DNA from 2 places in the Salinicola sp. DM10 genome. Region 2 is predicted to be linked to the other one. Evidence: riboswitches for the same ligand, from Rfam matches in the RefSeq annotation. Region 2 holds a riboswitch; the other holds the start of a gene.
What was found. A riboswitch is a leader RNA that binds a small molecule or an ion and turns the genes downstream of it on or off. The one in region 2 is predicted to bind thiamine pyrophosphate.
Positions count from the first base shown of each region.

Region 1 (11,114 bases), on a different contig from region 2:
ACCCAGCCGCTGGCCAGCGAATGGGCGGCGAAAAAGCCGAAGGTAAAGATCAGGATGCCGATCAGAATCAGGCTGATCGGCTTAAGCAGGGTGATCGCCAGCCCCACCAGCATCATCACGATGAACAGCCAGAAGATGCGCGGCCGCCCCAGGCGATCGGCCAGCGAGCCGGCCCAGGCCGAGCTGTAGGTGCCGGAGAGATAGGCGATGGAGAGTAGCCCGACCAGCGCCTGACTGACCTGATAGGGCTCCGCCAGCAGCCGATAGGCGATGTAGTTGTAGAGGGTGACGAAGCCGCCCATCAGCAGGAAGGCTTCAAGAAACAAGAGCGGCAGCCCGCGATCCTTGAAGTGCACCGTGAAGCCGGAAAGCACGCTGCGCGCATTGAACGGCCGCGGCGTGAAGTGCCGCGACGGCGGCAGCCAACGCATGAACAAAAGCGCGGCGAGCAGCGCCACCAGACCGATGATCGCCAGCGTCCAGCGCCACGGCACCCAGTCCACCATCACCCCGCTGATCAGGCGTCCACTCATCCCGCCGATGCTGTTGCCGCTGATGTAGAGCCCCATCGACAGCCCCACGTAGCGCGGATGAATCTCCTCGTTGAGGTAGGTCATCGCCACCGCGCACAGCCCCGACAGTGACAGCCCCGCCAGCGCCCGCATCACCAGGACCCCGGACCAGCTCGGCATCACCGCCGCCAGCAGCGTGCAGGTCGAAGCCGCCAGCAGTGCCACCGACATGATCGACTTGCGCCCCACCGCATCCGAGATCGGCCCGGTGATCAGCAGGCCGATCGCCAGCATGCCGGTCGCCACCGAGAGCGACAGACTGCTGGTGGCGGCGTCGATGCCGAAGGCGTCGGAGAGAATGGGCATGATCGGCTGCACGCAGTAGAGCAGCACGAAGGTCGAGAAGGCGCCCAGGAACAGCGCCAGCATGGTGGGTCGATAGCCGCGCCGGCCACGCTCGATGAAGTCGCCCTCGGCGGCCTCGGCTTCGAGACGTTCGGCGGCGTTTTTCAGCGACCGATTGGTGTCACTGACGGCATCGGTCGTGGCATCCAAGGTGTTATCGCGCAGCGGCGCGGGGGTGCGGTGGCGGGGCAAGTCGAGACTCCTGAGGAAAGCGGCCGCGCGGTGGTGGCCGCGCGCCGATCAGGACCTAGCATAAGCCGGCGCAAGCCTTATTTCGAATATATGATTCATAGTTTTTGATATCCTGAAGATATCATTCAGGTGGGCGAGACCATGGAACTGCGAACCCTGCGCTACTTCGTCGCCGTGGCCGAGGAGCTGCACTTCAGCCGCGCCGCGGCCCGTCTGGGCATCTCCCAGCCGCCGCTGAGTCAGCAGATCAAGGCGTTGGAGGAGGAGCTGGGCGGGCGGCTGCTGGTGCGCACCAATCGCCGTGTGGCGCTGACCGCCGCAGGCGAGCTGTTCCTCGACGAGGCGCGCGAGGTGCTCGCCCGCGCCGAGCGCGCCTCGCGGCTGGTCTCTCGCATCGGCCGCGGCGAGAGCGGCCAGCTGCGTATCGGTTTCACTACCTCGGTGCCGCTGACCCCACTGCTGCCGCGCACGCTGACCCACTACCGCCAGCGCTACCCCGACGTCGACCTACGCATGCACGAGCTCAATAGCCAGCGCCAGATCGCGCCGCTGCTGGAGGGCGATCTGGATATCGGCATCATGCGCCCGGCCACCCTGCCGCCAGAGCTTTCCGCTTTCACTCTGATACGCGAACCGCTGGTGGCGGTGGTCAATGCCCAAAGCGAGCTCGGCGCGAGCGATACCCCGCTGAGTCTGGCCGAGCTGGCCACCCAGCCGTTCGTCTACTTCTCGCCCGCCGCCGGTACCGGTCTGCTCGACCAGTTCAACGTGCTGTTCGCTCAGCGCGGGCTGACACCGCGTCTGGTCCAGGAGGTCGGCGGCCCCAACACCATCATCAGCCTGGTCGCCAGCGGACTGGGTGTCTCGCTGCTGCCCGAGTCGTTCCGCCACATCCATATCGATAACGTGCGCTACCGTCCGATCAGCGATGCCGACGCGCGCTCCGAGGTGTGGCTGACCCATCCGCGCCATCACCTGACGCCCCAGGCGCAGCACTTCATTCAGATCGTGCGCGAGGCCATCGCCGGCTGAACCGCCGCGTGCCGGCTTTGCGCGGCCGCCCGCAGCCGGTAGAGTCTGCGCCAGACCCGCTCGCGCCGAGCCAGCTCATCACGACGTGATCGTCATACCCGCTTCATGCACACAGGAGACGCCACCATGCAATCCGGCTGGAGCCTCGGTCTCATGACCGGCACCGTGCTCGATGGCAACATCGATATCGCCATGCTGCGCAGCGATGGCGACACCATCGACGAGTTCGGCCCCTACGAGCTGGTGCCCTACGCCCAGGATATCCGCCCGCTGCTGGCCGAGGCCCTCGAGGCCGCCCGGGCGTGGAACTTCGAAGGCCCCGAGCCGGCAATCTTCCGCCGCGCCGAGGCCGCGCTGACCGAGGCGCAGTCCACCGCCGTGAGCGAGTTCCTCGCCCGGCACGGCTTCCGTCCCGAACAGCTCAGTGCGGTCGGCTTCCACGGCCAGACCGTGCTCCACCGCCCGCCGGTCGCGGGGCGCCGCGGCGCCACTCGCCAACTGGGCGATGGCCAGCTGATGGCACGCCTGGTGGGCAGCGACGTGGTCTATGATTTCCGCAGTGCGGACGTCGAGCGCGGCGGCCAGGGGGCGCCGCTGTCGGCGGTCTATCACCGCGCGCTGCTCGAGCGCCTGAATGCCGGTGCCGAGAGTCTGGTGCTCAACCTCGGCGGCGTCGCCAATCTCTCCTGGTGGGACGGCGAGCCATCCGACCAGGGGCGCCTGATCGCCTTCGATACCGGCCCCGCCAATGCGCCGATCGATGACTGGGTGCGCCAGCACACCGGCGCGGCGATGGACCGCGACGGCCTCATCGCCGCCCGCGGGCAGGTGGATGAGCAGCGGCTTCAGGCACTGCTCGAACACCCCTACCTCGCCGCGCCCTATCCCAAGTCGCTGGATCGCTTCGACTTCCAGGCGGAGATGGCCGCGGGGCTGGAACTCGAAGATGGCGCCGCCACCCTGACCGCCTTCACCGCCGCCGCCGTGGCCCGGGCAATGGCCCTGCTGCCGCAGCGGCCCGAGCGGATCGTGGTGTGCGGCGGCGGGCGCCGCAACCCCACGCTGATGCGCGAACTCGCCCACCGCACCGGTGCCGAGGTGCAGATCGCCGATAGCGTCGGCTGGCGCGGGGACGCGATCGAGGCCGAATGCTTCGCCTACCTGGCCATGCGCTCGCTGCGCGGCCTGCCGCTGAGCTTTCCGCTCACCACCGGCGTGGCCGCGCCCCAGCCCGGTGGCAGGTTGGCACGGGCCAACGCCCCCGCTTGACCCGCTCTCTGCGCTCCCCCAGACTGGCCGAGATGTCTGCGCCCGGCCATTCGCCGGACGCCGGCATCGACGCTTGACGGGGTGCCGGTGGAACCGGCTGAGATCGTCCTGCGCAGTGCCCTCCCGGGCCCGGCGCCACGGCGGATCCCGACGAACCTGATCCGGCTAGTACCGGCGTAGGGATCAAGCGGAGGTCGGTGCGCTCGGTCAACTCGCTCGGTCCGCGCTCACGCCCCACCCAACCTCCCCCCGCCTACGCTGTGCGCCGGCCTGACTTGAGTCATGCACTGGAGCACGCTCGACATGAAATCTCCGCAGTTCCTCTCGGATACGGCCAGGGTCGACAGCGCCGCCATCGCCCCGCTGCCCGCTTCGACCAAGATCTACGTCGCCGGCTCACGCCCGGACATTCGCGTGCCGATGCGCGAGATCGCGCTGTCACCGACACCGACCCGCGACGGCTTCGCGCCCAATGCCCCGCTCGCGGTCTACGATACCTCCGGCCCCTACACCGATCCGGAGATCCAGATCGACATTCGCCGCGGGCTGCCGGAGGTACGCCGCGCCTGGATCGACGAACGCGGCGATACCGAATGGCTCGAGGGCCCCAGCTCCACCTTCGGGCGCCGCCGTGCCGAGGACCCGCGGCTCTCGACCCTGCGCTTTCAGCTCGCACGCACTCCGCGCCGCGCCCGCCCGGGTGCCAACGTGACCCAGCTCCACTACGCCCGTCGCGGCATCATCACCCCGGAGATGGAGTTCATCGCCATTCGCGAGAACCAGCGCCGGCACGAGCGTCAGGGCGAGGCAGCCGATCCCAGCCTGGATCACCAGCACCCCGGCGAGGCGTTCGGCGCCCATCTACCCGCGGAGATCACCCCGGAGTTCGTGCGCCAGGAGGTGGCCGCCGGGCGTGCCATCATCCCCGCCAACATCAATCACCCGGAGAGCGAGCCGATGATCATCGGGCGTAACTTCCTGGTGAAGATCAACGGCAACCTGGGCAACTCGGCGGTGACCTCGTCGATCGAGGAAGAGGTCGACAAGATGACCTGGGGCATCCGCTGGGGGGCGGACACCATCATGGATCTCTCCACCGGCCAGAACATCCACGAGACCCGCGAGTGGATCCTGCGCAACTCACCGGTACCGATCGGCACCGTGCCCATCTACCAGGCGCTGGAAAAGGTCGATGGCGTGGCCGAGAACCTGACCTGGGAGATCTTCCGCGACACCCTGATCGAGCAGGCGGAACAGGGCGTGGACTACTTCACCATTCACGCCGGCGTGCGCCTGCATCATGTGCCGCTGACCGCCAGGCGCGTCACCGGTATCGTCTCCCGCGGCGGTTCGATCATGGCCAAGTGGTGCCTGCACCACCATCAGGAGAGCTTTCTCTACACTCACTTCGAAGAGATCTGCGCGATCATGCAGGCGTACGACGTCGCCTTCTCGCTGGGCGACGGTCTGCGCCCGGGCTCGATCGCCGATGCCAACGATGCCGCCCAGTTCGCCGAGCTGGAGACCCTGGGCGAGCTAACGAAGATCGCCTGGCAGCACGATGTCCAGGTGATGATCGAAGGCCCCGGCCACGTGCCGATGCAGCTGATCAAGGAGAACATGGACAAGCAGCTCGCCTGCTGCGACGAGGCGCCGTTCTACACCCTGGGCCCGCTGACCACCGATATCGCCCCGGGTTACGATCACATCACCTCCGGCATCGGTGCGGCACAGATCGGCTGGTACGGCTGCGCCATGCTCTGCTATGTCACCCCCAAGGAGCACCTGGGCCTGCCCAACAAGGATGACGTCAAGACCGGCATCATCACTTACAAGATCGCCGCCCACGCCGCCGACCTGGCCAAGGGCCATCCCGGAGCCCAGCGCCGTGACAACGCCCTCTCCAAGGCGCGCTTCGAGTTCCGCTGGGAGGATCAGTTCAATCTCGGTCTCGACCCGGACACGGCGCGGGCCTTCCACGACGAGACGCTGCCCAAGGCATCCGCCAAGGTGGCGCACTTCTGCTCCATGTGCGGGCCCAAGTTCTGCTCGATGAAGATCACCCAGGAGGTGCGCGAGCGCTTCGGCGACGCAGCGCCCTCCGGGGATCGCGAAGCCGGCCTGAAGGCGCAGGCGTAACGCTTCCAGCGCGAGGGTGGCGAGCTCTACCGCGAGGTATGACGACATCGCTGCTGCCGCGCGCCGAGCAGGAGGTAGCGGCGTGTGGCGGCAGCGGGCGTCATACGCGACTTTGGTCGCAATCAGGTTATAGCGTATCCCGGTTGTGAATGGACGGATCGCAAACGCCCGCGGGATGGGTAGAATGCGCGCTTTTGCCCCCGGCAATCTGGCCTGCGCAAGGAGCCCGTGAATGACAACGAACAACGCCCGCCCCAATCTGTGGCGACGCATCCCGCTGTGGCAGAAGATCATCGCCGGCCTGCTGCTGGGTATCCTCGCCGGCGCCCTGATGGGCAAGGACGCCAGTCTGTTCAAGCCGCTCGGCGATATCTTCATCAACGGCATCAAGATGCTGATCGTGCCGCTGGTGTTCTCCACCCTGGTGGTGGGAATCACCGGCATGCGCGATCCGCAGAAGATGGGCCGCGTGGGGGCCCGTACCATCGCCCTCTATCTGATCACCACCGCTTTCGCCATCGCCATCGGCCTGGTCGCGGCGACTCTGTTCCAGCCGGGGGTCGGCGCCGATGCCTCGATGAGCGCCCCACAGCAGGCGGGCGAGGCGCCCTCGCTGATCGACATCCTGGTCGGTCTGGTACCCAACAACCCGCTGCAAGCGATGATCGAGGGCAATATCCTGCAGATCATCGTCTTCGCCATCGGCCTGGGCATCTCGCTGATGCTGATCGGTGACAAGGGCGAACCGGTGGTGCGGGTGTTCGAGAGCTTCGCCGAGGCGATGTACAAGCTGACCGCGATCGTCATGGCGTTCGCGCCGATCGGCGTGTTCGGCCTGATCGCCAACGTCTCGGGGCAGTACGGGCTGGACGTGCTGCTGCCGCTGGCCAAGGTGATCGGCGTGGTCTATCTGGCCTGCGTGTTGCACGTGCTGGTGGTCTACAGCGGCCTGATCGCGCTGCTCGGCCGGCTCAACCCGAGCCGCTACCTGCGCGGGATCGTCGACGCGCTGGTGGTGGCGTTCTCCTCGGCTTCGTCGTCGGGCACGCTGCCGGTCTCGATTCGCTGCGCGCAGAAGAATCTCGGGGTTTCCGAAGGGGTCTCCAGCTTCGTGCTGCCGGTGGGTGCCACCATCAACATGGACGGCACCGCCATCTATCAGGGGGTCGCGGCGCTGTTCGTCGCCCAGTTGGTGGGTGTCGATCTATCGATGACCGATTACGGCATGATCATCCTCACCGGCACCCTGGCCTCGATCGGCACCGCCGGGGTGCCCGGCGCGGGGCTGATCATGCTCTCGATCGTGCTGGCCCAGATCGGCCTGCCGCTGGAGGCGATCGGTGTGGTCGCCGGGGTCGATCGTATCCTCGACATGGCACGCACCAGCGTCAACGTGGCCGGCGACCTGATGGTCACCACGCTGGTCGGCAAGAGCGAAAAGGAGCTGGACCTGGCCATCTACAACAGCGACAACCGTATTTGATGCGCGGCCTCCCGGCGTCGGCTGTCAGCAACGCCGGTCCCGACCCCCGCGCCTAAACGCAACGGCCCCGACAGATGTCGGGGCCGTGCTGATGACGGGTCGGATCAGTGACGCGGTTTGGCGGCGTCCTTGAGATCGCCCTTGGCGGACTTGAGATGCCCCTTGGACTGCTGGGCCTTGCCCTTGCCCTCCAGCTCGCGATCCTTGGTCGCCTTGCCGGCCACTTCCTTGACCTTGCCGGCGACCTTGTCGATAGCGCCTTCGGCCTTGTCGGCTTTCGAACGTTGAGTCATGACATTCACCTCGCTGACGTGGAACTTCCCTTTCACGCCGCGAGCAGCGACTCGCTCGCTGCCTCGCGCTCTCTGAAGATAGTCCGATCTGGCCGTCGTCAAGATGAAATCCGCGTAACGTTTTGTGCCACTCCATCGCCGCCACATCGCCGCCGGGAGAGTCACCTCGCCCGGCGGAACGCGCCGTGATCAGCCGCGCGAGGTGACTTCCAGCAGGTGATAACCGAACTGGGTCTTGACCGGGCCGTGGACTTGGTTGAGGGCGCCGTTGAAGACGACCTCGTCGAACTCCTTGACCATCTGGCCACGACCGAAGGTACCGAGCTCGCCACCCTGGCGGCCGGAGGGGCACTTGGAGTACTGGCGGGCAACCTCGGCGAAGTCGCTACCGGCTTCGATCTGCTGCTTGAGCTCGAGACACTGCTGCTCGCTGTCGACGAGAATGTGGCGGGCGCTGGCCTGTGCCATGCGGTCACTCCTGGAACGATGAATGAAGATCGTACAGTTTACGAAAAGCCGAGCCGCCGCGTCACCGCCCGATTGCGCTCTCAGTGGCCGAAACGCTGCTTGAGATAACGATTGATATCCGCTGACTCGTACATCCACTCGATCCGACCATCCTCGTGAGCGATACGCAGACACGGCACCATGCTGCGACCGCCGCCGGCGATCAGATCGCGTCGGTGGTCGGGATCGCGCTGAATATCGCGCAGCTCGATCGGCAGGTTCAGGCGTTCGATCTGGTGACGCACGCGCACACAGAAGGGGCAACGCTGAAAGTGGTAGAGCGCCAGTCGTGTCGCCGCCTCGTCCACTGCCGCCTGATCTTGTGCCGAGCGTGTCATCGTTGCAGACATGGGTTGCAGCCACCTCCTGAGCCATTCGAACATCGTTTTTCCCATCGCTGACAGGCCTCTCACATTAGGCCGTCCTGCAACAGCGTAACCGCTGACAGCCTGCCGGCGACAGTCCCCCCCTCATGCATGCCTGCCAAGGCGCCCGATCACATCGCACGGCGAACGGTCCCGGCGTCGGGATCAGTTGGCACTGCCGCTGGCGTCATCATCCATCAATACCGGCACTTCGATGGGCGCGTTGTCCGGCACGCTCATGGTCGCCGGCGTCGGCGCATCGCTCGGCGCCGGATGGTAACGCTGGGACGGCGGCTCCGGCGGCAGGCGGTAACTGTCATCCACCGCTGGCTGAGTGGTGCGCAGATCATTGGGCAGCGTCAGCGTCGACTGCACCAGCGGCGTGGCGAACTGGGCCCGGAACTCCTGCCGTGACAGGTGGCCATCACCGTTGAGATCCAGCGTATGCCAGTTGCCGCCGAGACCCAGCGGTTCGACGTCGAGCGGGGTCAGATAGCCCTTGTCATCGTGATCCGCGGCATCGAACAGCTGGTCGGCGCTGACTGCCACCGGCCCCTGTATCGAAGGGCGTTCGACCACCACGTCGTGGCCGACCTGCGGTGACGCGCAGGCGCTCAGCAAGCCCGCAGCGGAGATCAGCGCCAGGCTGGACCAGCACGACCGATTCGTTCCCTTGTTCATCTTCTATTCCTCGAAACATCCGATGGCGTTAGCGCCAGGTGAATGATCACTGCCGCGGATCGCGCAGCGTGCCCTGCTCCAGGCGCTGCTGCCAACTCTGCCACAGGCTCAGGCGGCTGGCGTCGCCGACCTCGCGCCCGCCACCACCGAGTTTGCTGATCCACAGGTGGCTACCGTTGAAGCTGTAGATCGGCAGCAGATCGTTACGTTGCGACGCCGGCTCGATCCGCTTGTCGATATTGTCGAGCACCACCGGAGGCGTGGTCGGTGTGGGTGCCCAGGTCACGACCATGTGGAACTGGTCGTAAGGGATGTACTTGACGTAGTGCAGCCGCAACTGGTCTTCCGGTACTCCCAGCTCGCGCAGCGTCAGGTACTTGGCCATGGCGAAGTCTTCGCAGTCGCCGGCGCCTATGCCCAGGAACTCGAACGGCGTGGCCCAGTAGTCCTTGACGTGCCAGACATCGATATCGTCGAGGAAGCGCAGCTGGTTGAAGAAATCGTTGACGCCCTTGAGCTGCACCTCGATCGATCGCCCCTGCAGGCGGTCGATCAGCACCGGCCACTGCTGGATACGCTGCCAGCCGGCCGCGCCGTAGAGCCTGACGACCTCCGACTGCGGCGGCAGACGCGGCAGCGCCTCGACCGTCGCCTGGCCGCCGAGCAGCGCCACCATGCATACCGATGCCAGCCAGGCGGCCCCAACCACGCCGCCACGGCGTGGGCGAGCGTCGCCTGGGTCGCGCCGCCTGCTGCCAAGGCGACGCCAGGCCGCCATCCACTTTGCGCCCACGCCTCAAGCCAACGTGAGCGGTGCGGTCGGCGCCAGGTACCCCTGATAGCCGTCGGCCCCCACCTCGCTGACCCGCTGACGCTGCTCGTCGGACTCCACGCGGGTCACAATGACCCGCGACTCCACCTGATGCGCCGCCATGCATAGACTGCGCAGAAACTCGGTATCCACCTCGTCGCGGACGAAGAAGCCCTGGTCGATCTTGACGTAGTCCGGGCGCAGCCGCGACAGATAGGCCATCGCCTGCAGGTTGCGTGCGAAGCGGTCGACCCCGCACCGGGCACCCAGCCGGTGAGCCAGGCGGAACAGCTGCTGCACCGCGTCGAGATGCTCCAGGGCGATCTCTTCGCTGACCTCCAGGTCGAGCACCGCGGCTAGCCGCGTATGCGTCTCGAGCCAGGTGACCAAGCCGCGGTAGGCCTCGGGCTCGGCCAGCGAGTCGGCGGTGAGGTTGACCGCCAGGCGTCCACTAACCTTACCAGCCAGGCCGTCGAGCGTATCGAGCACGCTGCGGTCGAGCCGGGCGCCCAGCCGGAAATGATTGAGCACCGGCAGGAACACATAGGCCGGATGCTGCTTGTCGCCTTCGTTGAGGCGCACGAACACTTCTCGATGCAGTTCGCTGCCATCGGCCAGCAGTACCGGCTGTGCCACCAGGCTCAGGTCGCGCTCGACCAGCGCACGCTCGATCACCTGACGCCACTCCTGACGTCCCCTTGCGGCCAGCGTGTTCTCTGGGCGCACCACCACCCAGCGCTGGCCCAGCTCGATCGCGTCACGCAGGGCGCTGTCGGCGCGGGCCAGTACACTCTCGCGGCTCATGCCGGCATCGCGCAGCACCACTCCCGCACGGGTGTAGTGCTGGCGCGTCTCGGCAAGCGGATTGGCATCGACCAGGTCATCCACCCGGTCGAGCGTGTCCGCCAGCCAGCGCTCACGCACGTCGTCATCGCAGTCAGGGAGCACCAGCGCGAACTCCTCGGCGGAGAGGCGTGCCGCCTGCACCTCACGGCCACCCAGTTGGGTGCCCTTGAGTCCGTGGCCGATCGCCCGGATCGCCTGGTCACGCGCCTCGAAACCGTCGCGGCGGTAGAGCTCCTGGAGGTGGTCGATACGCAGAATCACCAGCGCACCACCCTCGGGAGCCGACAGCCACTCGTCGAGCACCCGGGTCAGATAGGCCCGATTGCCCAGCTGCGAGACCGCATCCTGCTCGGTCATGCGCTGCAGCCGCACCACCTGTTCGGCCTGCTGGTCGAACTGCTGATTGAGACGCTCGCCGAGCCGGTTGACCGCCTCGGTGATGCCGCGCAGCTCGTGAATACGGCTGGGCGCCAGCGGCTCGTCGAAGCCGTCGATCTGCATGTCGGAGATACGCCGCGACAGCCGGTTGAGCGGCCCCAGCAGTCGCTTGAAGCCGATCACGCAGAGCACCACCACCCC
Region 1 is NZ_JAFLEN020000002.1:11,882-22,995, reverse strand. Features, by position in the region: gene J0A90_RS08900 (MFS transporter) at 1-1,109, opposite strand, end outside; gene J0A90_RS08895 (LysR family transcriptional regulator) at 1,251-2,141, shown strand; gene J0A90_RS08890 (anhydro-N-acetylmuramic acid kinase) at 2,268-3,410, shown strand; TPP riboswitch at 3,478-3,610, shown strand; gene thiC (phosphomethylpyrimidine synthase ThiC) at 3,714-5,549, shown strand; gene J0A90_RS08880 (dicarboxylate/amino acid:cation symporter) at 5,782-7,032, shown strand; gene J0A90_RS08875 (CsbD family protein) at 7,137-7,325, opposite strand; gene J0A90_RS08870 (peptidylprolyl isomerase) at 7,515-7,793, opposite strand; gene J0A90_RS08865 (glutathione S-transferase N-terminal domain-containing protein) at 7,874-8,182, opposite strand; gene J0A90_RS08860 (EF-hand domain-containing protein) at 8,363-8,878, opposite strand; gene J0A90_RS08855 (transglutaminase-like cysteine peptidase) at 8,925-9,554, opposite strand; gene J0A90_RS08850 (EAL domain-containing protein) at 9,675-11,114, opposite strand, start outside.
Region 1: another riboswitch for thiamine pyrophosphate. It lies ahead of thiC (phosphomethylpyrimidine synthase ThiC); the one in region 2 lies ahead of J0A90_RS01990 (ABC transporter ATP-binding protein).

Region 2 (11,114 bases):
GTAGCCGCAACAGGCGAATGGGCACGTCGTCGAGCGACTCGTTCTCGACCTTGTAGACGAACATCTCGTAGTCGTTCTCGGGCAGCACGCCGAGCTGGCCGCGGCGGTCAGGCGTGGTGCTCTCGGGTAGTGCCACGCGCATCCAGTGGGCGAATCGCGCCAGGGTCGACCCCTGCAGCAGCAGCGAGATCAGGACCACGAAGAAGGCCACGTTGAAATAGAGCGCCGAGTTTTCGACGCCGCTGATCACCGGGAAGATCGCCAGCACGATGGGCACCGCGCCGCGCAGCCCGACCCAGGAGATGAAACACAGCTCGCGCCAGCGGAAGTTGAAGAACGGCAGCAGCGAGGCGAGTACCGCCAGCGGCCGCGCCACCAGGATCAGCGCCACCCCCAGGATCACGCTGGGCACGGCGTAGTCGATCATTTCGGACGGGGTGACCAACATACCCAGCACCAGGAAGAGCCCGATCTGACTCAGCCACGCCAGGCCGTCGTGGACCGGCAAAATATGCGTCAGGTGACGCCCGGGCTGATTGCCGATCATCAGCCCGGTGAGATAGATCGCAAGGAAGCCACTGCCGCCGATGGCGCTGGTAGCGCCGAAAATGCAGAACCCCAGCGCCAGGGCGAGCAGCGAGTAGAGCCCCGGCGCAAGATCGAGCCAGCGCAGCATCTTGGCCGAGATCCAGCCACCGCCGAGGCCGATCGCCAACCCCACGCCGAACTGCAGCACGAAGCGCATCAGGGTGTCGCTCAGCCCGCCTACGCCACCGGTGAGCATTTCCGCCAGCGTGATGGTAAGAAAGATCGCCATCGGGTCGTTGGTACCCGACTCGATCTCCAGGGTGGCACCGACACGCTCGTTGAGATTGACGCCCTGCCCCTTGAGCATCGAGAAGACCGCCGCAGCGTCGGTGGAGCCGACGATCGCCCCCACGAGCAGCCCCTCGATAAGACTGAGATCGAGCAGCCACATCGCCAGCAGGCCGACGATACCGCTGGTGAGAAAGACACCGATGGTGGCCAGCGACAGCGCCGGCTTGAGCCCCACGCGGAAGGTCTGGAAGCGGGTGCGCAGGCCGCCGTCCAGCAGGATCATGGCGAGCGCCAGGTGGCCGATCAAGAAGGCTTGCGAGTAGTCATCGAACTGCAGGCCGAGCACGCCCTCCTCGCCCGCGAGCATGCCCAGCCCGAGGAAGAGTACCAGCAGCGGCACGCCGATCCGTGAGGAGACACGGCTGGCGAGGATGCTCAGCGCGATCAGCGCGCCGCAAACGAGAAACAAGCTATTGATCGAGTCCACGAGACTATCGTCGATATCCGTAAAGAAAAATTCAGTATGCCATGCCGCGACCCGATTGCGCCGGGAGTAACGCCGATTTTTTTATCTTTTTCATATGCCTAGAGCCAATGGGGAAACTCCTTCAGGGATAGGCTCAGAGGCCCCAGCACGCCGAGGGTCAGGATGACCGCGCGCATGCCATCTCGATAGGCATCGAGCGACGGCAAGTGCTCGGCGCCGTAAGCCTCGACGAAGGCCTCACGCTGTGCCGCGTTCTCGAGCATCAGCTCGAGCAAGCACAGATCGAACTCCAGCGGTGCCCATACCAGCGCCTCCCAATCGGCCCAGTAGCCATCCAGTCCGCCGAGCAGGAACTGGTCGGGACGCAGGTCGGGCAGGCTCCAGACCGCACGGCTCGGCCGCGGCCAGTCCAGACTGACTAGCTCTAAGGGATCGAGCGCACCGCGGCTGGCGACGAAGGCTCGCGCCGCCCGCGGCCAAGCGTCGAGCGCATAAACGCCGCTCGCCGGATGCCCCCACCCTGGCAGCGCGTCACGGTGGAGTCGCCGCAGTTGCCGCCCCAACTGGCCCGCAAAGGCGGCATCCATCCGCGCTGCCGGCGCCTGACGCCAGGGCAGGCTCCATAGCGGCGCACCCTGTAGCCGTCCCAGCCAGATCAACGGCAGCGGTGCCAGCGGCAGATGCTGCGGCAGCGAACCTGCCAGCGCCGGCAGCTCATGGGCATGGCGCCAGCGATCGACACCGAACAGCTCGCGCATGCCGTGCCAGAACGGATCGCTTTCGGCATCGGTACGGGCCAGCTTGTAGAGCTTGGGCGAGAGCTCTTCACTGCGCCACAGCCAGTTGGCGCTGTCGGCGAAGCGCAGCGGCAGCGGCGTCAGCGCCACCCCGGCATAAAGCGAGACCCGGCGCGTGAGTTCGGCGTCGGCCATGGGCAGAACATCTGGCAAGATCGCGACTCCTCTCGAGTTCGGTGCATCAGGGGCGAAGGTGGGCAGCGGCTTCCGGGCGGCGTACAATCGGCGCTCACTGGATAGGGGTGCCCGCCGGACGGGCTGAGAGTGCAGCGCACAACCCTGGAACCTGAACCGGTTAGCACCGGCGGAGGAAAGGCCAGCCTGCCCGCGCATGATGCCCCCGCCGTTGCAGCCCCGTCATGGGAGTGGTCATGTCACCACCCGGGCTGGACATTCGCCGCGCCTCGCTCACCTTCGGCGCCCGGCCATTGTTCCACGATCTCGCCGTCGAATTCGACGCCGGCAGCTGGACCTGCCTGCTCGGGCGCAGCGGCTGCGGCAAGAGTTCGCTGTTACGCATGATCGCCGGCCTCGCCCTGCCCGACCGCCATCACATCGAGTGCACGACCAGCGACGGCCAGCCGCTGCGGGGGCGCTTGGCGTGGATGTCGCAGCAGGATCTGCTGGTGCCTTGGCTTCGGGTCATCGGCAACGTGATGCTGGGCACCAAATGGCGCGGCCGGCGAGCGGGGCCGACAGCCCCGGAGGCGCGTGAGCGCGCACTGGCGCTGCTGGCCCGCGTGGGCCTGGCGGACAAGGCCGATGCCTGGCCGGCGGCACTCTCCGGCGGTCAGCGCCAGCGTGTGGCACTGGCGCGCACGCTGTACGAGGATGCCGGGGTGGTCCTGATGGATGAGCCCTTCTCCGCGGTCGACGCGATTACCCGGCTCGAGCTCCACGATCTGGCCAGTGAACTGCTCGCCACCCGCACCGTGATCATGGTCACCCATGACCCGCTGGAGGCGCTGCGGCTCGCCGACCGCCTGCTGGTGCTGCAGGGCGAGCCGGCGCAGGCGGTACCGCTGGCGGCGCCCACCGGCCAGCGGCCGCGGGCGCTGGACGATCCGCAACTGCTGGCCCATCAGGCCGAACTGGTGGCGCTGCTGCGGGAGCCGGCACATGTCTGAATCGACTTCGATCCAGAGAGTCCGGCCCAGTCTGGCGCGTCAACTCCACGCCCCGGCGCGGGCGCTACTGGCGCTGGCGCTGCTGCTCGCCGCCTGGCAGGCGGTCGTCAGCCTCACCGGCGTGCCACGCTACATTTTGCCGTCGCCGCTGGCAGTGGTGCGGGCGCTGCTCGATCAGCGCGCGCTGCTGGCCCATCACGCCCTGGTCACCGCGACCGAGATCTTGGGCGGCTTCATCGGTGGCGTGCTACTGGGGTTGGCCACGGCACTACTACTGGCACGCTTTCGGCCGCTGCGGCGCACCCTGCTGCCATTGCTGCTGATCAGCCAGGCGATACCGCTTTTCGCGCTGGCGCCGATCCTGATGCTGTGGCTCGGCTATGGGCTGTGGCCCAAGATCCTGATGGCCATGCTGATCATCTATTTCCCGATCGCCTCCACCGGCTACGACGGCCTGCGCCAGACCCCGCAGGGGTGGCTCGACCTGGCCACCACCTTCGGTCTGTCACGCCGTCAGACGCTGCTGCGGGTCCAGCTGCCGGCGGCGCTGCCATCCCTCGCCTCGGGGCTGCGCATGGCCGCCAGCGCGGCACCGATCGGCGCGGTGATCGGTGAGTGGGTCGGCGCCAGCCAGGGCCTGGGCTATCTGATGCTCAACGCCAATGCGCGCCTGCAGATCGACGTGATGTTCGCCGCCCTGGTGGTGCTGGTGGCGTTCGCGCTGGCGCTCTATTTCGGCGTCGACGCGGCGATCCGTGCGGCGATGCCCTGGCACCGCGATCGCCTGGAGGCCAACGTATGAAACCCGCCCCGAAACCATGCGATCACACATCGACAATAACCCCAACCAGAGGGAACCTGCGCATGCCCACGCTATCTCGAACCATCCCCGCCACACGCGAACCGCGCCGCCCGGCGCTGCTCGGCCTGATCCTGCTGATGCTGGCTACGCTGCTGCCACTTCACGCCCAGGCCGATGACGACGCGTTGGTGCCCCCCAAGATGATTCCGCTGAGCGTGATGCTCGACTGGTACCCCAACCCGGTGCATGCGCCGATCCTCGTGGCCAAGCAGCTTGGGCTGTTCGCCAAGCGCGGACTGGACGTGGACATCCAGTCGCCGGCGGACCCCAGCGTGCCGCCCAAGCTGGTCGCCGCAGGGCGCATCGACCTGGCGCTCAGCTATCAGCCGCAGCTGCATCTACAGGTCGATCAGGGGCTGCCGGTGGTGCGCATCGGCACGCTGATCGCGACCCCGCTCAACGCCCTGCTGGTGCGCGCCGACAGCGGTATCGACGATCTCTCCCAGCTCGCCGGCAAGAAGATCGGCTACTCGGTTGGCGGGGTCGAAGAAGTGCTGGTGGCGGCGATGCTCGAGCACCACGGGCTGACCCTGGACGACGTCGAGATGGTCAACGTCAACTTTTCGCTGACGCCGGCGCTGATCAGCCAGAAGGTGGACGCGGTTACCGGGGCCTTCCGCAACTTCGAGCTGGCACAGATGAAGCAGGAAGGCGTCGAGGGCAAACCGTTCTATATCGAGGAGGAAGGCGTTCCCACTTACGACGAGCTGATCTTCGTCGCCAACCGCGACACCCTGAATCAGCATCGCGACGCCTATCGCCGCTTCATGGACGCGATCGGCGAAGCCACCGCCTGGATCATCAATCATCCGGATGAGGGCTGGCAGCGCTTCATCGCCTACGACCCGTCGCTGGACACCCCGCTCAACAAAGCGGCCTGGAACGCCACCCTGCCGCGCTTTGCGCTGCGCCCGGCGGCGCTGGACGTCAAGCGCTACCGCGACTTCGAGGCCTTCCTGCTCGAGCGCGGCCAGATCAAGAGCCAGAGCCCGATCTCGCGCTTAGCGGTCGATCTCAACGCGCCCTGATGCACGATCGGCCAACGCGAACGGAACCGGCCGAGGTAAACGGAATCAGCTAAAGTGGGGAGCATGAGCTCCCCCATGCCCCTCTACGACCCTCGCCGCGATCCCGCAGCATCGCTACCGAGTACCGGTATCGATACCCTCGATGGCCTGCCATCGCGCACCGGCGTCTACGTCTTCTTCGGTCACAACGACCTGCCGCTCTACGTGGGCAAGAGTCTCGACATTCGCACACGCGTACGTACCCACCTGCGCGATCCCGCTTCCGGGCGTCACCGCCATATGCTCGAGCAGACCCAGCGTATCGCCTGGATTCTGACCAGCGGTGACCTTGGCGCGCAGTTGCTTGAGGCTGACCTGATCAAGCGCTGGGTGCCGCTCTACAATCGCCAGCTGCGTCGCCGGGTCCGGCTGATCAGTTGGGACTGGCCGGAGGGTGAAGCGCGTCCCGAACTGAGCGATGGCCAGTGGGTGGTCACCGCGCGCTCACGCTTCTACGGGTTGTTCCGCAATCGCCATACAGCCCGCGCCACGCTCAAGGACATCGCCACAGAGCAGGGCCTGTGCCTACGGGTGCTGGGGCTGGAGACCGGGCGCGGGCGCTGTTTCGGCTATCAGCTGGGGCGCTGTCGCGGTGCCTGCTGCGGCGAAGAGAGCCTGGAGAACCATACCCGGCGCGCCAGGGCGGCAATGGAGCGGCTACGCATCGAGAACTGGCCGTGGCCCGGCCGGGTGGCGTTTCGCGAACGCAGTGACAGTGGCGAGATCGGGCTGCACGTGGTCGACCACTGGCACTACCAGGGCAGCGTCAGCGATCTCAACCAGCTCGAGGTACTACCCGACAACCGCGGTTTCGATATCGATACCTACCGGATCCTCAACCGCTTCCTTGCCGCCCAACTCGACAATCTCGATATCATTCCGGTGGAGGGAGAGGCCAACGACAGCGATTGAGCGCCAAAGGCTTACAGGCTGACAAGCCCAGGCCAGCGACGCACCAGCGGTGGCGAGCCAGTGCCGACTCAGATAGCGGCGAAAAAGCGCGACAGCGCCTGCTGAAACGCTTCCGGCTGCTCGGCGTGGAGCCAGTGCCCCGCTCCCTCCAGCGTCTCCCAGGTCGCTTCGGGCATCACCGCTGCCACCGCCTCACGGTAAGCATCGCGCACATAGGGGGAGTTACCGCCGCGCAGCAGCAGCACAGGCCCAGGGTAAGCGCCCTCGCCATCCGGCGCGGCGATAATGTTCTCATAGCCGTCGGCAATCTCATCCAACCCCACCCGCCAGCGCAGAATACCCTCGTCGTCGCGCACCAGATTGGTAGCCAGAAACTGGCGCGTGGCAGCGACATCCACGCTTTCGGCCATCAGCGCGTCGGCCTCGCGGCGCGATTCGGGCCGGCCCTCGACAACCCGGCGCATGGCGGCAAAGATCTCGTCGTGACCATGCTCATAGGGTACCGGGGCGATATCGGCGACGATCAGGCTGGCCACCGCTCGGGGCCGCTGCCGAGCGAGGGTGATCGCCACCTTGCCACCCATGGAATGCCCCAGCAGATCGAACTGCGCGATCTCGAGCGCGTCGAGCGACTCGGCGACATCTGCTGCCATCTGCGCGTAGCGCATCCCCGGCGCATGCGGCGACCGCCCGTGATTGCGCAGATCGAGTGCCACCACGCGGCGCGTCTGCTGCCACTGCTTGATATGCGAGCGCCAGTTGTCGGCGCTCCCGAACAGGCCATGCAACACGACCAGAGGACGTGTGGGGTCATCGGCATCGACGGTGCCGGTATCGATACAGTGCAGTTGCAATCTGGCTCTCCTTTTATTCCACCACTGCCGGCCTGCTATCACTCGCCGGCTTTCCACCACTGCCGGCTTTCCACCACTGCCGGCTTTCCACCACTCGCTGGCTTTACACCACTCGCTGGCTTTACACCACTCGCTGGCTTTACACCACTCACTGGCTTTCGGCCGCCGACCCGCCTATCTGCCGGTCTTTCGATGACCGGGTTGGCGCTGTCGCGGCGTGGCGTTTCTTGATGCGAATCGTAAGAATAACAGAGCGCCAGGCGGACCGTGCCTCGGCCCGCCAGCTCACCACCTCAGCGTCGCGGCAGGCCCGGCAGTGATTCATCGCGGCCACTGAGCACGACCCGCCCCAGCCAGGCCAGCAGTACACCGTAGAGCGGCAGGAAGAACAGCAGGCTGATGGTCAGCTTCACCGCGTAGTCGAACCAGGCGATATCCACCCAATGCTCGCGCATGAAGGCGTCGGGACCGTGCCAGAAGGCGATCGCAAAGAACGCGAAGGTATCGGCCAGATTGCCGAGAATGGTCGACAGCGTCGGCGCCACCCACCAGGCGCGCAGGCGACGCAGGCGATCAAAGACATGGATGTCGAGCAGCTGCCCCAGCACGTAGGCCATGAAGCTGGCCAAGGCGATACGCCCAACGAACAGATTCCACTGCCCCAGCGCTTCGAAGCCTTGGAAGCGGCCCTGCTGGAACAGCACCGATACCGCGTAAGAAACCATCAGCGCCGGCACCATCACCCCAGCGATGATGCGCCGCGCCGCCGACTTGCCGAACAGCCGCACGGTGAGATCCGTCGCCAGGAAGATGAACGGGAAACTGAACGCCCCCCAGGTAGTATGCAGCCCCCACAGCGTGAACGGCAGCTGCACCAGATAGTTGCTGGCGGTGATCACCGCGACATGAAACGAGACCAGCCACAAAAGCGTCTGGCGAATCTGACTTTCGTCGAGTTTGAGCATGAAAGAACCTTTTTCGTCTGCCGGTCGGCCGAGGGGTAAGGGAACCCTCAGTGACATCGTTGCCGCCTGTCGCGGCTTCGGGCGGCATCGGCGGGGGCGGCATTATAGGGAACCCTCTTGATACCAGACCAGATGGACCACTAAAAAAACTTTGTAACTTAACGTTACAAAGGTTAATATAAGAAATGAATGTAACAGATTGTTCAGCGCCGGCCCTGCGAATTCGGACTTCACATATGACGGAACAGACACTCTCGGAAACTCAGTTCGGGCCCGCCACCGCGACCCTGAAGGCGATGGCCAACGAAAGTCGGCTACGCATTCTGTGCCTGCTGATGGCCGGGGAACGCTCGGTGACCCAGATCAACCAGCAGATGGCGCTGAGCCAGTCGGCACTGTCGCAACACCTCGCCGTGCTGCGCCAGGAGAGACTGGTCACCACACGGCGCAGCTCGCAGATCATCTACTATTCACTCAACGGTGATACCGCAGGCCGGTTGATCGCTACCCTCGCCGATCTAGGTATGGGCTAGCCACTCGGGAACGACCACAGGCAGGCACTGCGGGGCGATGGCTTCAACGCCTCGACTCGCGTGCCAATCTGTTTCGCGTAAAGCGCGGCGGGTCAAGTTCACCCCCAGCGCTCAGTGGCGCTCCCAACCCAGGCGACCTAGCCGCTCCAGTATCCGATCCAGCGTGCGCTCAGCGCCTGATTCCACGCCCTTGGTCAGACGACCGGCGAGGCCACGACGACTTGCCAACGAGACATGCAGCACGCGTGCCTTGCTGGATATCTTCTCCAGCAGGTAGGCGTCACTGGTGCCGACGGCATCCACCAACCCCTTGGATTGCGCCTCGCTACCGTACCAGATCTCACCGGTCGCCACCTGCTCGAGGTCGAGCTGCGGACGCCGCTCGCCGACATAGCGCTTGAACAGGTCGTGGGTCGACTGCAGATCCTCGAGAAACTTGGCCCGCCCCTCCTCGCTGTTCTCGCCCAGCACGGTCAGGGTGCGCTTGTAGCGTCCCGCGGTCAGCAGCTCGACGTCGACGTCATGCTTCTTGAGCAGCCGATGCACGTTGGGAATCTGCGCCACCACCCCGATCGAACCGATCACCGCGAAGGGCGCCGCGATCAGATGATGGGCACAGCACGCCATCATGTAACCGCCGCTGGCCGCGACCTTGTCCACGCATACCGTGAGTCGCGCGCCAGCCTCGCGCAGGCGGTCGAGCTGCGCCGCTGCCAGGCCGTAGCTGTGCACCAGCCCACCGCCCGAGGTCAGCCGCAGCACCACTTCGTCGCCCGATTCCAGCTGGGCGATCAGCAGCGACACCAGTTCGGACAGCGCAGGCGTCGCCGAGGCCTTGAGGTCGCCCTCGAAATCCAGTACCCAGATCCGATCGTCCACAATCGCCTTGGCGGCCTGCTTCTCTTCACGCTTGAGTCGCTTGGCCAGTTGGCGCTGTCCTGACTTGGGCGTCGCCGCCAGCTGCAGCTGACGCCGACGTCGGGAGAATCGTGCATCCAGCGAGGTCACCCGCAGCTGGCCGCCGCTATCGCCATCGCCGCGGCGTCTGCCGCGCGCCACGAGTGCCAGGACCAGCGCCAGCGCGACGACGAGTGTCGCCGTCTTGGCCAGAAACATACCGTACTCCGCCAGCCATCCGATCACGTCCCGCTCCTTATATGATCTAACACTAATTCAAAACCTGTCCGACCCACGCCTTGTACACGGCCCTCCGCGCCAGGCAAACGCCGACACCTCCCACGAGCAGCCGGGAATCGGCTTGAGAAACCGTAACTTGCATAACGTCAGGCGCAGTGGTTTGCTTGTCCCAAAGCCAATGGAGGGCCATCATGGATGACGACCAGCTGATCGCCAAGCTGCAACGCCGCTTCGACCCCGCGGCCGCCGGCGACCTCAACGCAACCTATCAGTTTCTGCTGCACGACGCCGACGATCATCACCTGGTGATCGAAGGTGGAAACCTCAACGTCCACGCCGGTCACCACACGGCCCCCGATGTGACCATCGAGAGTGACACCGCAACCCTGATCGCCCTGATCAAGAAAGAGCTCAATGCCATGCAGGCGCTGCTCGGCGGTCGGGTCAAGGTCAAGGGCGATATCGGCCTGGCTGCGCGGCTGCCCAAGCTGTTCGGCAAGCGCAACGACTAGGCGCTCTTTGACAAGAGCCCTCGGCGCCAACGGCGCTCGCCGACTGCTCGGCCAGCCCGTGGTCGGCGTTTGACACCGACAGTCTCTCAGCGGGTCGCCACCGCGCGCCGATGAGTCTCGATCAACTGGCGCGAGATCGAGTAGCTGGGTGGCAGCTCCGGCGGGCGCTCCGGCGTGAACCAGGCCGCATCGGCAATCTCGTGGCCGTCGATGCGAATACGTCGACTGGTCGCCTCGGCGAAGAAGCCCATCATCAGCGAGTGCGGGAAAGGCCATGACTGGCTCTTGAAGAAACTGACCCGCCCCACCTCGACGCCGACCTCCTCCATCACCTCGCGGCGCACCGCCGCCTCCACCGCCTCCCCGGGCTCGATGAAGCCTGCAAGCGTCGAGTAGCGTCGCGGTGGAAAACGCGGGCTACGCGCCAGCAGCATGTCGCGGCCAAAGGTCACCAGGGTGATGATACAGGGCGAGATACGCGGATAGGCACGCAGACCGCACTGCTCGCAGCTCATCGCAAATTCGTGCGCCAGACGCTGGGTCGGGTGGCCGCAGCGCCCACAGAAGCGGTGGTCGCGCTCCCAGTGGCTGACCTGCAACGCGGTCGCCAGCAGTTCGCTCTCGGCCGGCGATATCTGCGCCAGCCAATCCCGCGCCGCGGGCCATGTCTCGTCGCCGGTCTCGATCGACAGCGCCACCGGCTCGTCGTGCCAGAAGCCGAGGCGCAGAGCCTGCGGCGGCCAGGCTACGTCGCGTTCGAGCACGCTCTGGCCGTCGCTGCCCGGCGCCACGCCCTGGGTATTCATACGGATAAGCCAGCCCCGTCGCACATCCGCGGGAGGCAGCTCGCGACGCAGCATCAGGAGGCGGCCCCGTCACCGTTCAGCGCATCCCAGCGGCACTGGCCGGCGGCTTGACGGATCTGCGCCAGACGCTCGCGGTGCGCCTCCCATTCGGCATCGCTGGGCTGCGCCACGACCAGCGGCGTGGCCGCCCGATCGAGCTTGAGATGGGTCCCGGCGCTGCTCTCTTCACGGCTTTC
Region 2 is NZ_JAFLEN020000001.1:426,367-437,480, forward strand. Features, by position in the region: gene J0A90_RS01980 (potassium/proton antiporter) at 1-1,306, opposite strand, end outside; gene J0A90_RS01985 (hypothetical protein) at 1,405-2,256, opposite strand; TPP riboswitch at 2,332-2,434, shown strand; gene J0A90_RS01990 (ABC transporter ATP-binding protein) at 2,475-3,230, shown strand; gene J0A90_RS01995 (ABC transporter permease) at 3,223-4,032, shown strand; gene J0A90_RS02000 (ABC transporter substrate-binding protein) at 4,095-5,120, shown strand; gene J0A90_RS02005 (GIY-YIG nuclease family protein) at 5,196-6,071, shown strand; gene J0A90_RS02010 (alpha/beta fold hydrolase) at 6,140-6,925, opposite strand; gene J0A90_RS02015 (7-cyano-7-deazaguanine/7-aminomethyl-7-deazaguanine transporter) at 7,219-7,890, opposite strand; gene J0A90_RS02020 (helix-turn-helix transcriptional regulator) at 8,127-8,423, shown strand; gene sohB (protease SohB) at 8,535-9,566, opposite strand; gene J0A90_RS02030 (SCP2 sterol-binding domain-containing protein) at 9,752-10,072, shown strand; gene nudC (NAD(+) diphosphatase) at 10,159-10,932, opposite strand; gene dnaQ (DNA polymerase III subunit epsilon) at 10,932-11,114, opposite strand, start outside.